DNA from 3 places in the Vibrio sp. R12-SG2-ISO1 genome. Region 1 is predicted to be linked to each of the others. Evidence: predicted binding sites of a transcription regulator. Region 1 holds the regulator's gene; each other region holds the start of a gene.
The links. Region 1 encodes PurR, which represses purine synthesis genes. Its sites were predicted from a motif close to TNANGNAAACGTTTNCNTNA; they were not measured.
Positions count from the first base shown of each region.

Region 1 (4,282 bases):
CCATCTTCGCTGGGCAGATTGATATCCAGCATCACCAAATCGACCCGACTGCTACTGAGTACGTCGCGCATCTGCGCGCCATTCTCAGCTTGGCTCACCTGATACCCTTCGGTTTGAAAGTAGCCCGCCAATTTACGGCGAGTCACTTCATCATCTTCAACAACCAAAATGTGGTAGCTCATCGGCTCTACTCACTTATTCACACACTGATTCAATGGCTTTATTCTATTCATAATTAGTCACAACTCCATCTTTGTCCTCTTTGGGAGGTGAAAAGTTGGCGATTCATTGATGCAAAGCAAGCTTTGCTGCCCTGTTCACAAATTGCCATATTTGACCATTTCTTCTCATAATCAGGTTGACCGCTGTTCATTTTTATCCGTTAGACTTAACGGCATCTGATTCAGTTGAGAGCCCATCATGCCAGAGACACCTAACGCCCAGATTTCCGACCCTTTATCTCCCGCCGAAAAAGAGCAGCGCGCCTTTGATGAGCAACGCGCCGAGCTCTACTGGTGGTTTTCGAGCGTGTTTGCCAAAGAGCTCTCAGAGCAAGAGCTGGCCCAATATCATTCGGTGGACACACGTACCTTTCTGACGGGACTTGCACAAACCCCTGAGCTTAACGTAGCCGCAGACAGGCTCATCGATACATTGAACCGATTGCAAGACAGGCCAGATGCTCAGTTGGAACTATCAGCCGACTATTGCGACCTGTTTTTAAAATCCGACCGAGACAGCGCGTTGCCTTACGCCTCTGTCTACTTAGATGAATCCGGACTGCTCAATGGGGAGCCCGCCAAACAGATGGACACTCTGCTCCAACAACATGGCGTGGCCGTGCATTCAGGGCTCAATGAACCTTCTGATCATCTCGCGATAGAGTTGGATTTTTTAGGTAACCTGATTGTGCGCGGCGCTCATGCAGCAGAGCAGACGGCAGGCGACACGCATCTCGCCTACCAAGAGCAAGCCGATTTTATTGAGCAGCATCTACTCCCTTGGATTGAGAGGTTTGCCGAGCGCTGCCAGCGCCTCGACACATTCGGCTTCTATGCGGCGCTGTCGTCGCTATTGTGCGCGTTCATTCAATTGGATAAAGCCTACCTGCAAGGCGATAGCGATTAAGCCCATACAAAAGGTGTGGCGAGATCCCAAAGGCGGGTTTTTTATTTGCCCAAATCGACGTTGCGGACTACAATCCGGTTCGCAAACGATAAAACTAATAAATACAAACCGCTTTTTGAGGGCGGTTTTTGTGTTTCTGATACTTTCTGTCTACATACTCTAAACTTTGTATAGACTTTACTTTTATAGACTTAACTTTTCATAGAATAGTAGGCAGTCATCGACAGGACAAAACCATATGGCCACGATTAAAGACGTCGCTCGCTTAGCGGGTGTCTCGACCACCACTGTATCCCATGTGATCAACAAAACACGCTTTGTCGCTGAAGCCACGCAAGAAAAAGTGATGGAAGCGGTTCAAGAGTTGAACTATGCCCCAAGTGCCGTTGCACGCAGCCTGAAATGTAACTCGACACGCACAATAGGCATGCTGGTTACTCAATCGACCAACCTTTTCTTCTCGGAAGTGATCGACGGGGTTGAGAGCTACTGCTACCGTCAAGGCTACACCTTGATCTTGTGTAACACTGGCGGCATCTACGAGAAACAACGTGACTACATTCGCATGCTGGCGGAAAAGCGCGTCGATGGCATCTTAGTGATGTGTTCAGATTTGACCGAAGAGTTGAGCGAAATGCTTGACCGTCATAAAGACATCCCTAAGGTGGTGATGGATTGGGGCCCGGAAAGCTCACAAGCCGATAAAATCATCGACAACTCGGAAGAAGGCGGCTACCTCGCAACAAAATACCTGATTGATCACGGCCACAAGCGCATTGCTTGCTTGAGTGGGCATTTTGAAAAAGCGGCCTGCCAAGAGCGCATCCAAGGCTTTAAGCGCGCAATGAACGAGTCGGGTTTGAGCGTCAACGAAGATTGGATCTTAGAAGGTAACTTTGAGTGCGATACCGCCGTGCTTGCCGCGGACAAAATCGTCGCCATGGACGAAAAGCCAACCGCAGTATTCTGTTTCAACGATACGATGGCGCTCGGTTTGATGAGCCGTTTACAGCAAAAAGGCATTCGTATTCCAGAAGACATGTCGGTCATTGGTTATGACAACATTGAGCTAGCCGAGTACTTTTCACCACCGCTAACGACGGTTCACCAGCCGAAGCGCCGTGTGGGTAAAAACGCATTTGAGATTTTGCTCGAACGTATTAAAGACAAAGAGCATGAAAAACGTATTTTTGAAATGCACCCAGAAATCGTCGAGCGCGATACCGTGGCGACGGTGAAATAGACCAACGAACAAGTTCAGCACATCACATCGACTAGCCCAGCGAGAATACTTCTCATCCGCTGGGCTTTATTCTCTCGGTAACACCCCTCTATTTTATGAACTAAGATCACATTTAACCCATCAAAACGTGATGTTTAGCCCATAAATTATTTATGCTTATTATGTTCGACGAATGCCACGAACAGGGCAAACCATTTCGAAAGGATGGGACGCAAAGCTTCCGGCCTGTTGCAGCCACTCAACTATTTCAACGTTGATGACTGCTTGGTAGCGGGGTTGCCGATGGCAAATGTGCACTTCGTAATTCTTTATCAAAAGCAAAGAATACAATGAGTTAAACGTTGCGCGCGCATTATGCGCTCACACCGTGAGTAGGATTATTCTTTTATGAGCCAGAATGACACCCTACTGACACAAAACCTGCATATTTTTGCTAATCTCTCGGACCTGAATTTGGTGGCGTATTGTAATACACCGAGAATAACAGCATGGATAAACCAATTTTAAAAGACTCAATGCGATTGTTTGAACCATTGGGCAAGATCAAGTCTCGCTCAATGTTTGGTGGATTCGGAATCTTCGCTGATGACACCATGTTTGCCCTCGTGGTAAATGACAAACTTCACATACGCGCCGACGACTCGTTGGCCCAACAGTTTAATGCTCAGGGACTCGAGCCATACGTGTATAAAAAGCGTGGTTTCCCTGTGGTCACCAAATACTACGCCCTTGGCCATGACTGGGATCAGGATGTCGCTCAGACTATTGCGATGGCAAACACTGCACTAGAGGCGGCCAACAAAGACAAGCAGCGTCAAACCAACGCCAAACCAACGCGCCTGAAAGATCTGCCGAACTTGCGTCTAGCGACCGAGCGAATGCTCAAGAAAGCGGGTATCGACAGTGTCTCCCGTTTGGAGCAGACGGGCGCAGTGGAAGCGTATAAAGCGATTCGTTCCACACACTCTGCCGACGTCAGCATCGACCTGCTGTGGGCACTTGAGGGGGCAATTAAAGGCACGCACTGGTCTGTGGTCCCTCAAGCAAGACGCGACGAGCTCCTGAATCAGCTGCAAAGCTAGTCAGCGATAGCGCTCATTAATTCCAATACCCTTCTCAAGCCAGCCGAACACCGCTGGCTTGAGACGTTTTTAGCCGATGCTTTTTCAGCGTTTCCATTCCTTAGTCATAGAATTCAACGTGTTTTCCCCTTAGGGCGAAATTTTTTACTGGCTTTTTGGTTCATATCTAACAATGATCAATGATGATGTTTTCAAAGGGATCCATATGAACAAGAAACTGCTTTTAGGTATTGGTTTGCTCGCTCTGATTGTGTTTTTAGGCGCAAACTTTGGTCAATACCTGACACTTGATAACGCCAAAGCTCAGCAGCAAGCGCTGGCTGAAATCATTGACACCCACTTTGCCCTAGCCGCGCTGAGTTACTTCTTCGCCTATGTCGCTATCACCGCCTTCTCGATCCCTGGAGCAGCCGTCGTCACCTTGCTTGGCGCTGCGCTGTTTGGCTTTTGGACCAGTTTATTGCTCGTTTCTTTTGCCAGTACGATAGGTGCCACCTTGGCGTTTTTAAGCAGCCGCTTTTTACTCAAAGAGTGGGTACAAAGCAAGTTTGGCGATAAGCTCGCGACAATTAACCAAGGGGTCGAAAAAGATGGTGCGTTTTATCTCTTCTCACTGCGCCTTATACCGGTGTTCCCTTTCTTTTTGATCAACCTCTTGATGGGTCTTACGCCCATCACCATCGCGCGCTTCTATCTGGTTAGTCAACTGGGTATGTTGCCGGGCACGGCCGTCTACCTCAACGCCGGGACTCAGCTAGCGCAAATCGACAGTTTGTCAGGCATCGTCTCCCCAACAGTACTCGCCTCTTTTGCGTTGCTCGGGGTATTC
Region 1 is NZ_JCBDGO010000001.1:388,739-393,020, forward strand. It holds gene torR (two-component system response regulator TorR) at 1-182, opposite strand, end outside; gene torD (molecular chaperone TorD) at 421-1,128, shown strand; gene purR (HTH-type transcriptional repressor PurR) at 1,367-2,371, shown strand; cyclic di-GMP riboswitch class I at 2,547-2,655, shown strand; gene AC6R10_RS01720 (TfoX/Sxy family DNA transformation protein) at 2,860-3,453, shown strand; gene AC6R10_RS01725 (TVP38/TMEM64 family protein) at 3,659-4,282, shown strand, end outside.

Region 2 (4,282 bases), on a different contig from region 1:
CTTCCACCCACTAATGACGCTATACTAATAAACGACCGTAAATCAGAGTATTAGCAAATGGTTCATTGTGACACCTGTTGAACTCTACAGCAAATCCCCGTCTATCATGTATATAACGGCATTGACTGCTAATTTTGATTTTACCTATGGCCTTATACACATGAAGATTCAATTTCCCTTGCATACGAGCATGAGCTCTTTTTATAAGGTTGATGCTGAATCGTATTAACAATAGGGTTTTAGGCTATGTGGCGTCTCGGCGGTACTAGATTGGATTCCTCGACGAGTGAGTTTAGCTTTTCGGTCAACTCTGAATATCTGGCGGTATAGCGAGCATGAGTCACCCAAGATCTTTGCCCAACGTTTAGTACATAGTCCATCACCAGTGATTTAAATGATTCATGCTCTTTATGGTCAAAACTATCGTAAAGGTCTTGCAAGGGCTCTAAATCAATATCCACAATTGAAACGGCACTAAAATTTTCGTTTCCCCCAATCATTGGCCTGCCGTGATAACTAAAGTGGATACCGACCAAATACCCATTTATGTGACAAAGGATATCGAGCTCTGAATAGTGCCCCGAAGGCTCGACTTCAAAATCATCAATCGTTAAATGATGGGCTTGAGTCACATATCCAGAGACGGTGACCTCCCTTCCGTAATCATCTCTCTTTTCTAATTCAAGCTTCCAATCAGGCAACTGTATCTCAAACTGATCCAGCTCCTTTAAACATTGCTTAATCACAAGCCTTGCGACCACACAGAATGAATATTGACACTCTATCGGCTCACCCGTTTCATCTTTCGACTTTTTGTCGTGGGCAAAGTGGTGGATCATTTTATCCGGATTGGGCCCTTTTTTAGCCACAAGGTTTTGTTTGCAACTTGGACAAACACAACCACATGCTCTACCCCGTTGCACCTCACTAATGTCTAGGTATTTATCATCCTTCAAGCCAAACGGTATCAGCATCCCTCTCTTCCCTTCACGTTTATGAATTGTCGGTGGCTAGCGTCGACTTTTCTTCAGTTGGCGAATATCCTTGTCCAACGCATCCATTTTAGGGACTCTCATACGCGCGACCTGTTTCTGTCCGTTTTTCAGAGTAATTTCAACCTCCAAGAGATCTGATTCGTGTTCTGTGTCACCTGTCGAGATCTCCTTCGTTTTACCCCAAAAATACCTGAGGTAGTGAGTTCTAACACTAGCGACACCGTCAAAAGAAAAGCCACCTTTGAGGCAAATCGTAAGGAAGGAGAAAAATTCAGAATCTTTCGTGGTTTTCACTACTTTGCCCCATGAACGCCACAGATCTGTCAGGGCTTGATAGCGACGAAAGTCCCTGCTTTTGGGAGTCGTAACCCGCGTTACTTGTTCATTGGAATCAAAATCCACCTCTGATACGTAGACACCTTGTTGCTGAGCGTGAACTCCCTCTAATGTCTCAGCTATGGTGCTTAATAGGGAGCGTGACCATGCCACTTTGCTTTGAAGTTGCCGCTCTATTTCGTCATAGAAATTGGGATCGGTATTTCTGATACCGTCAAAACCTGACTGTGCTTGTTGCAACACTTTAGATAGGCGCTTAATTGACGCAAGATCGGTGTCACTTGGAATTTGGATTAGTATGTCTTCACACGCTTTCACTTGATGAACATCAAGCCCGATACTCATCAACTCGTCTGCCTGTTTTTGGCTCAACCCTGCCACTGCAAACTCCATGCAACTTGTTACTTAATAGCTCAGTTGTAGAAGGTATCATTTTGTATAGATGAAGCAAGCGATCGGATAGACAAAAAGAGAGTGATGTTTCGAAAAAAACGAAGAGTCGAAAATAGGTGGGGTTTAACAAAAGTTGATAAAAATAGATTTCAGCGGCACCACAGAGGCACCACAGAAAAACGAAAAGCCCGATAACTCATTGAATTATCGGGCTTTTTTCGGATATATGGCACGCCCTGTAGGATTCGAACCTACGACCACATCCTTAGAAGGGACGTGCTCTATCCAGCTGAGCTAAGGGCGCGCTACAGGGACAGGATTATACGAGTTCGAGGTCTTAACACAAGACCTTTTCGTATCATTATGATCTAAGTGACTAAAAAAGGGACATTGGCGGTTGAGGTGTTTAAAAACAACCCGAAGCAAACGTTTGCTTATGGATGTTCATTCAATTATTTGCGACAATGCGCCACAAATTATTCGCCATTGTGATTAAAGGAAAGTCATGACTGCTCAAAATATCGATGGAACACTGATTTCTCAAACCGTCCGTTCCGAAGTGGCGGCTCGTGTGAAAGCGCGCCTAGACGCTGGGTTACGTGCCCCTGGCTTGGCTGTGGTTCTCGTTGGTGAAGATCCGGCGTCTCAAGTGTATGTCGGCAGCAAACGCCGCGCGTGTGAAGAGGTGGGCTTTGTGTCTAAATCGTTCGACCTCCCTGCCACCGCAAGTCAAACTGAGCTGCTTGCACTGATTGACACACTGAACGCAGACGATGAGATTGATGGCATCTTGGTTCAACTTCCGCTACCAGCGGGAATCGACTCTACCGCCGTGCTCGAACACATTCATCCAGAAAAAGACGTCGATGGCTTCCACCCTTACAACGTGGGCCGCCTAGCGCAGCGCATTCCAAAACTGCGCTCTTGTACGCCGAAAGGCATCATCACCCTGCTTGATCGCTACAACATCGATCTTCGTGGCAAACACGCAGTGGTGGTTGGCGCGTCCAACATTGTCGGTCGACCAATGACATTGGAGCTCCTGCTTGCGGGCTGTACCACCACGACTTGTCACCGTTTTACTCAAGATCTAGAAGGTCATGTGCGTCAAGCGGATCTGGTGGTGGTTGCGGTAGGTAAACCTAACTTTATTCCAGGTCACTGGATCAAAGAGGGTGCGGTCGTGGTCGATGTCGGTATCAACCGCTTGGAGTCAGGCAAGTTGGTCGGCGATGTGGAATACGATAAAGCCAAAGAGCGCGCCAGCTTTATTACGCCAGTCCCGGGTGGTGTTGGGCCAATGACGGTGGCGAGCTTGATTGAGAATACAATGCTAGCGTGTGAGCAATTTCATACCAAATAACTAACGCCCTATCCTTCCTCAGAGCAGCGCTTCTTCTCGCGGCTCTGAGGCTGTTTTAGCCACATTAACATTGCCCGACCCTACCTCTTTGGCGAGATACATCGCTCTGTCTGCCACTTTCAAACACTGACTTAAAGTCATCGTCTCATTGTTAAATGAGATACCCGCACTGGCGCCAATCTCGACGTGAATATTTTTCAGTGATTGCAAATGGTGACCATAAAAGAGCGCGACTACTTGCTCTGCCAACGCAACCACTTCTTGCTCCGACTCATAATCGCGCACAAAAATCGCAAACTCGTCACCGCCCAAACGGGCAATGTCGTATTTTTGCAGTCGCTCGCCCAACGCTCGCTGCGCGATGGCTTTTGTTTGCTTGGCAAAATCGTACAACACATTGTCGCCGACATCGTGACCATAACGGTCATTGACCGCTTTAAAGTTATCTAAGTCGAGGTAAATGATCGCGGTGTGCTTGTTCTCATTAAGACGGGTCGCGTGAGACAACACCGACATAAAGCTTGCTCGGTTGGCCAACTGAGTGAGCGAGTCAATGTAAGCCAGTTCTTGAATGCCCTCTTGATCCATTTTCAAAATATAGTCGTCCATTTGACTTTGAAAATAGATCACGATGTGACACATACCTGACATCGCGACCAAGGTTAATACCAAGCGAAACCCTACATGGTATGGGTACGGAAACTGCGTCAAGCCAAAGGCGAAGATCATGGAGGTAAGGACAATATTCAGTACCGACAATCCCACTCCAACACGAAAAGTATTGATAAATATGCCGATGGCAGACAGTGGGTAGACCCACATAATACCTGTACCTTCATACCCTCCGGTAAAAATAAGATACAAACTCAAGGAGTAGATAATAAAAGAGAGCCCAGCAAGACCAAAGCGATGTTGCAGGTTAATCATTTTGATGGTGACGATGCCAACCAAGGAGTAAAAGGCCAACGTTGTGCCCAGTTCAATATCGCTGCGATAAAAACTATAGACAGAGAAGGCCGCAAGGAAGGAGACACCTAAGACAGCGAGCACCCGGATCATCATCATCTGGCGCTGCTGTTTCATTAAGACGACTTCGGATAATTTATCCGCTACAAAGTGGTGTACGTTCATCGCGCTCCAGTCATTGCTACAAAACCAATCACTTATTTAGATAATGCTACATTATTTATTGTCA
Region 2 is NZ_JCBDGO010000008.1:260,434-264,715, forward strand. It holds gene AC6R10_RS06590 (competence protein CoiA family protein) at 240-974, opposite strand; gene AC6R10_RS06595 (hypothetical protein) at 1,011-1,712, opposite strand; tRNA gene AC6R10_RS06600 (tRNA-Arg) at 1,952-2,028, opposite strand; gene folD (bifunctional methylenetetrahydrofolate dehydrogenase/methenyltetrahydrofolate cyclohydrolase FolD) at 2,230-3,087, shown strand; gene AC6R10_RS06610 (GGDEF domain-containing protein) at 3,106-4,218, opposite strand.
Region 2: folD (bifunctional methylenetetrahydrofolate dehydrogenase/methenyltetrahydrofolate cyclohydrolase FolD) is a predicted target of PurR. The motif match lies at 2,143-2,162, and genes of this name have one in related genera.

Region 3 (4,282 bases), on a different contig from region 1:
TCTTATAACCGTCCAATGTTACCGTTTTAAGAATGTTACGTGAGTGATTAGGCACAGGATAGAAATGGGCTTAGCGCGCGAGAGTTCGCGACGCTAAGCTCTGTGCTCGGCTTATTATTGATCGAGATGGCTGTCAGCGGAAGAGGCGCTTTCGATTTCTTGTTCGATGACGGCCTCGCCTTCCGGCTCTTCTTCATCTGGCAGTTCGATCACCACCAGATCATCAACGGTCAGGTCCTCAATGCTGGACTCCTTCTGTTCAACGTGACCAATAATGCTCTGATAGTAGCGACGAATATTCTCCACATAGTTGCGTGCTTCATCACCCCGCGCGTAGCCATAGCGAGTGGTACTGTAGTATTTCTTAAGGCGAAGCAGGGGCAGTCTGTCTTTGACATCTGACCAAGCATCGGGGTTGCCGCCTTGTTTTTTCGTCAGGCGGCGGGCGTCCATTACATGACCATAGCCGACATTGTACGACGCCAACGCAAACCAAATTTTCTCGTGGCTTTCGATCGTGTCTGGAATGCGCGCCACCATGCGCCGCAAGTACTCAACCCCACCTCTGACCGATTGCTCGGGATCGAGTCGGTTGGTCACACCTACACTTTTGGCCGTCGGCAGCGTCAGCATCATCATGCCACGAACCCCAGTTGGTGATTTGGCGCGAGGGTTCCAGTGTGATTCTTGATAAGCCAGTGCTGCGACCAATCGCCAATCAAATTCATCGGAGTATTTCTTAAACAGTGGCGACCACGTCGGTAGCGTGGAATCCAACGCGCGGATAAAGGCGCGGGTATCGACGTAATCAAAGCTGTCGATATGGCCGATGTATTTCTCTTCCAGTGAGGCGAGATGCCCGGATTGTTGTAGATGACCAAAGAACTCGATCAGCAAGGCGTAGAGGCTTTCGTCTTGGCTGCGTCGTAAGAACCAGGAGATGGGCTGATCTTCGGTCAGCTCAAACGCCAGTGCCACATCGGGATAAATCCGCTGTGATAGCGAGATCTCGACTGAGTCTGCGACGGTAAATAGCAGTTCACCATCAGAGACCTGCTTGAGCAGGTCATTGACATCGACATTGGCGTCGACCTTATAGGTAAACTCCGGGTAGTCGATTTGAATCTCTCCTAACGTCTTATTGAAGTGAGAGTCACTGACAATACTTAAAACGGGCTTGCCGTCGTTCTCTTCAATGAGCTCGGCCTGTCGCTCAATCAACTGCTCTAGATTTCGTGGTCGCCACTGCCCTTTGCGATACACCAGTTGTTGACTGACGTAATAATAGGCGGGGGCAGGGCGAAAACGGCTCATGCGCTCAGGTGATTGACTGAGGCCCGCCGCGATAATATCGATCTCACCCTTTTCCAGCGCTGGGTAGAGGCTCGAAATGCGATAGGCCGGTTTCATTTCCAATTGCACACCAAGCTCGTTGGCAAATTCACGGGCGATTTCGTAATCAAGGCCTGCCGGGCCATCAGGACCAATATAATAGGAGAGCTGGTTATTGAGGGTGCCAACGCGAAGCACTCCACGTTCGCGAATTTGGTCTAATTCGCTTTTCGGCTTAGATTCAATTTGGCATCCCGTCAAAAAAAGCGCAGAAAAAAGCAGCGCGCACAAGGCTTTCAGCGGGCTAAAGTCATACTTGTTCATTAAAGAGAGTCTCATACTTCCAGTAGGGCATTTATATCAAAGTGTCATCACAAGGCAAGAAACTATCGACGGCGAAGCCGCAGAGTTCAAAAAATCATCATGTTCACAGGCCATGATGGCTCATGCTCTTCCGTACAGGGTGAGCTTGTGGACGGGACAGGAAAGAAAGGCTTTGCGGCGATTGTGCTGGCGGTACGCCGATGAAAAAAATGACGCAAACGGTTGCGTTTGGTGTTACATCACAAAACCAATTGCTATATAATGCGCTCGCAAACGCAGAGGTGCGATTGGTATAGGTTTGATCTGTTTTTTATAACGTATTGAATTTATTCCAATATCATCTTAATCAATTGCATAAGAGACCTAAGCACATGAGAATTTTGCGTGGCTCCCCAGCTCTTTCTGAGTTTCGTGTTAACAAACTAGTAGAACTTTGTCGTGAACAAGACCTGCCTGTGACAGGTATTTACGCTGAGTTTATGCACTTTGCTGACCTTACCGCAGATCTGTCTGACGCTGAACTAGCAAAGCTAGAAAAGTTGTTGACCTACGGCCCAACGATCGAAGAGCACGCACCTGAAGGTCTTTTGTTGCTTGTGACTCCTCGTCCGGGCACCATCTCTCCTTGGTCTTCTAAATCCACCGACATTGCCCATAACTGTGGCCTTTCAAGCGTTAAGCGTCTAGAGCGTGGTACGGCATACTACATTGAATCATCGGTAGCGTTAAACGACGCACAAGTGGATGCGGTGAAAGCACTCATCCATGACCGCATGATGGAATCCGTATTTACTCAGCTTGATGCTGCCTCTGCACTGTTTAGCGTTGCTGAACCTAAGCCTGTTGCTCACGTTGATATTCTTGCGGGCGGTCGTCTTGCTCTTGAAGAAGCAAACGTTTCCTTGGGCTTGGCACTGGCGGAAGATGAAATTGACTACCTAGTAGAAAACTTCACTAAACTGGGTCGCAACCCGAACGACATCGAACTGATGATGTTTGCTCAAGCAAACTCAGAACACTGTCGTCATAAAATCTTTAACGCAGACTGGACGATCGACGGTGTTGATCAAGAGAAGTCGCTGTTTAAGATGATCAAGAACACATTTGAAACGACACCTGATCACGTTTTGTCTGCTTACAAAGACAACGCAGCGGTTATGACGGGTTCAAAAGTAGGTCGTTTCTTCCCAGATCCCGATACTCGTCAATACACCTACCACCACGAAGACGCGCACATCCTTATGAAGGTTGAGACGCACAACCACCCAACCGCTATCTCGCCTTGGCCAGGTGCGTCTACCGGTTCTGGTGGTGAGATTCGTGACGAAGGCGCAACGGGTATTGGCGGTAAGCCTAAAGCTGGTCTGGTTGGTTTTACTACCTCTAACCTACGTATTCCTGGTTTTGAACAGCCATGGGAAACCGATTTTGGTAAGCCAGGTCGCATCGTCAACGCCCTTGATATCATGCTAGAAGGCCCTCTCGGTGGCGCGGCGTTCAACAACGAATTTGGTCGTCCAAACCTACTGGGTTACTTCCGTACTTACGAAGAGAAAGTGACCTCTCACGCGGGTGAAGAGATCCGTGGTTACCACAAGCCAATCATGATTGCTGGTGGTATGGGTAACATCCGTGATGAGCATGTTCAGAAGAAAGAGATCCCTGTGGGTGCAAAACTCATCGTACTGGGTGGTCCTGCGATGAACATTGGTCTTGGCGGTGGTGCGGCCTCTTCAATGGCGTCAGGTCAGTCTGCGGAAGATCTTGACTTTGCTTCTGTACAGCGTGAAAACCCAGAGATGGAGCGTCGTTGTCAGGAAGTGATCGACCGTTGTTGGCAGCTTGGTGAGAGCAACCCAATCGCGTTTATCCACGATGTGGGCGCAGGCGGTATCTCAAATGCACTACCAGAGCTGTGTGATGATGGCGAACGTGGTGGTTTATTCCAGCTACGCGACGTACCAAACGACGAGCTGAGCATGAGCCCACTTGAGATCTGGTGTAACGAATCTCAAGAGCGTTACGTAATGGCAGTGGCGCCAGAGAATATGGAAGTATTCGATGCTATCTGTAAGCGTGAACGTGCGCCTTATGCGGTTGTGGGTGTCGCTACTGAAGAGCGTCATCTAACACTAGAAGATTCTCACTTCGACAACACGCCAATTGATATGCCAATGGACATCTTGTTGGGTAAAACGCCGAAGATGCACCGTGATGCGAAAACGCTTAAAGTCGATAGCCCAGCGATTGATCGCGATGGCATCGAAATTAACGAAGCGGTTGATCGCGTCCTACGCCTACCAACAGTGGCAGAGAAAACCTTCCTGATCACTATTGGTGACCGCTCGGTAACTGGTCTTGTTGCGCGTGACCAGATGGTTGGTCCTTGGCAGGTTCCAGTGGCAAACTGCGCGGTAACCGCAGCAAGCTATGACTCTTACCACGGTGAAGCCATGTCTATGGGTGAGCGCACACCAGTGGCTCTTCTAGACTTTGGTGCATCAGCACGTCTAGCAGTAGGTGAGTCTCTAACAAACATTGCAGCGACAGATATCGGTGATATCAAGCGCATCAAACTGTCAGCGAACTGGATGTCTCCAGCAGGTCACCCAGGCGAAGATGCCGG
Region 3 is NZ_JCBDGO010000008.1:461,503-465,784, reverse strand. It holds gene mltF (membrane-bound lytic murein transglycosylase MltF) at 115-1,656, opposite strand; gene purL (phosphoribosylformylglycinamidine synthase) at 2,028-4,282, shown strand, end outside.
Region 3: purL (phosphoribosylformylglycinamidine synthase) is a predicted target of PurR. The motif match lies at 1,867-1,886, and genes of this name have one in related genera.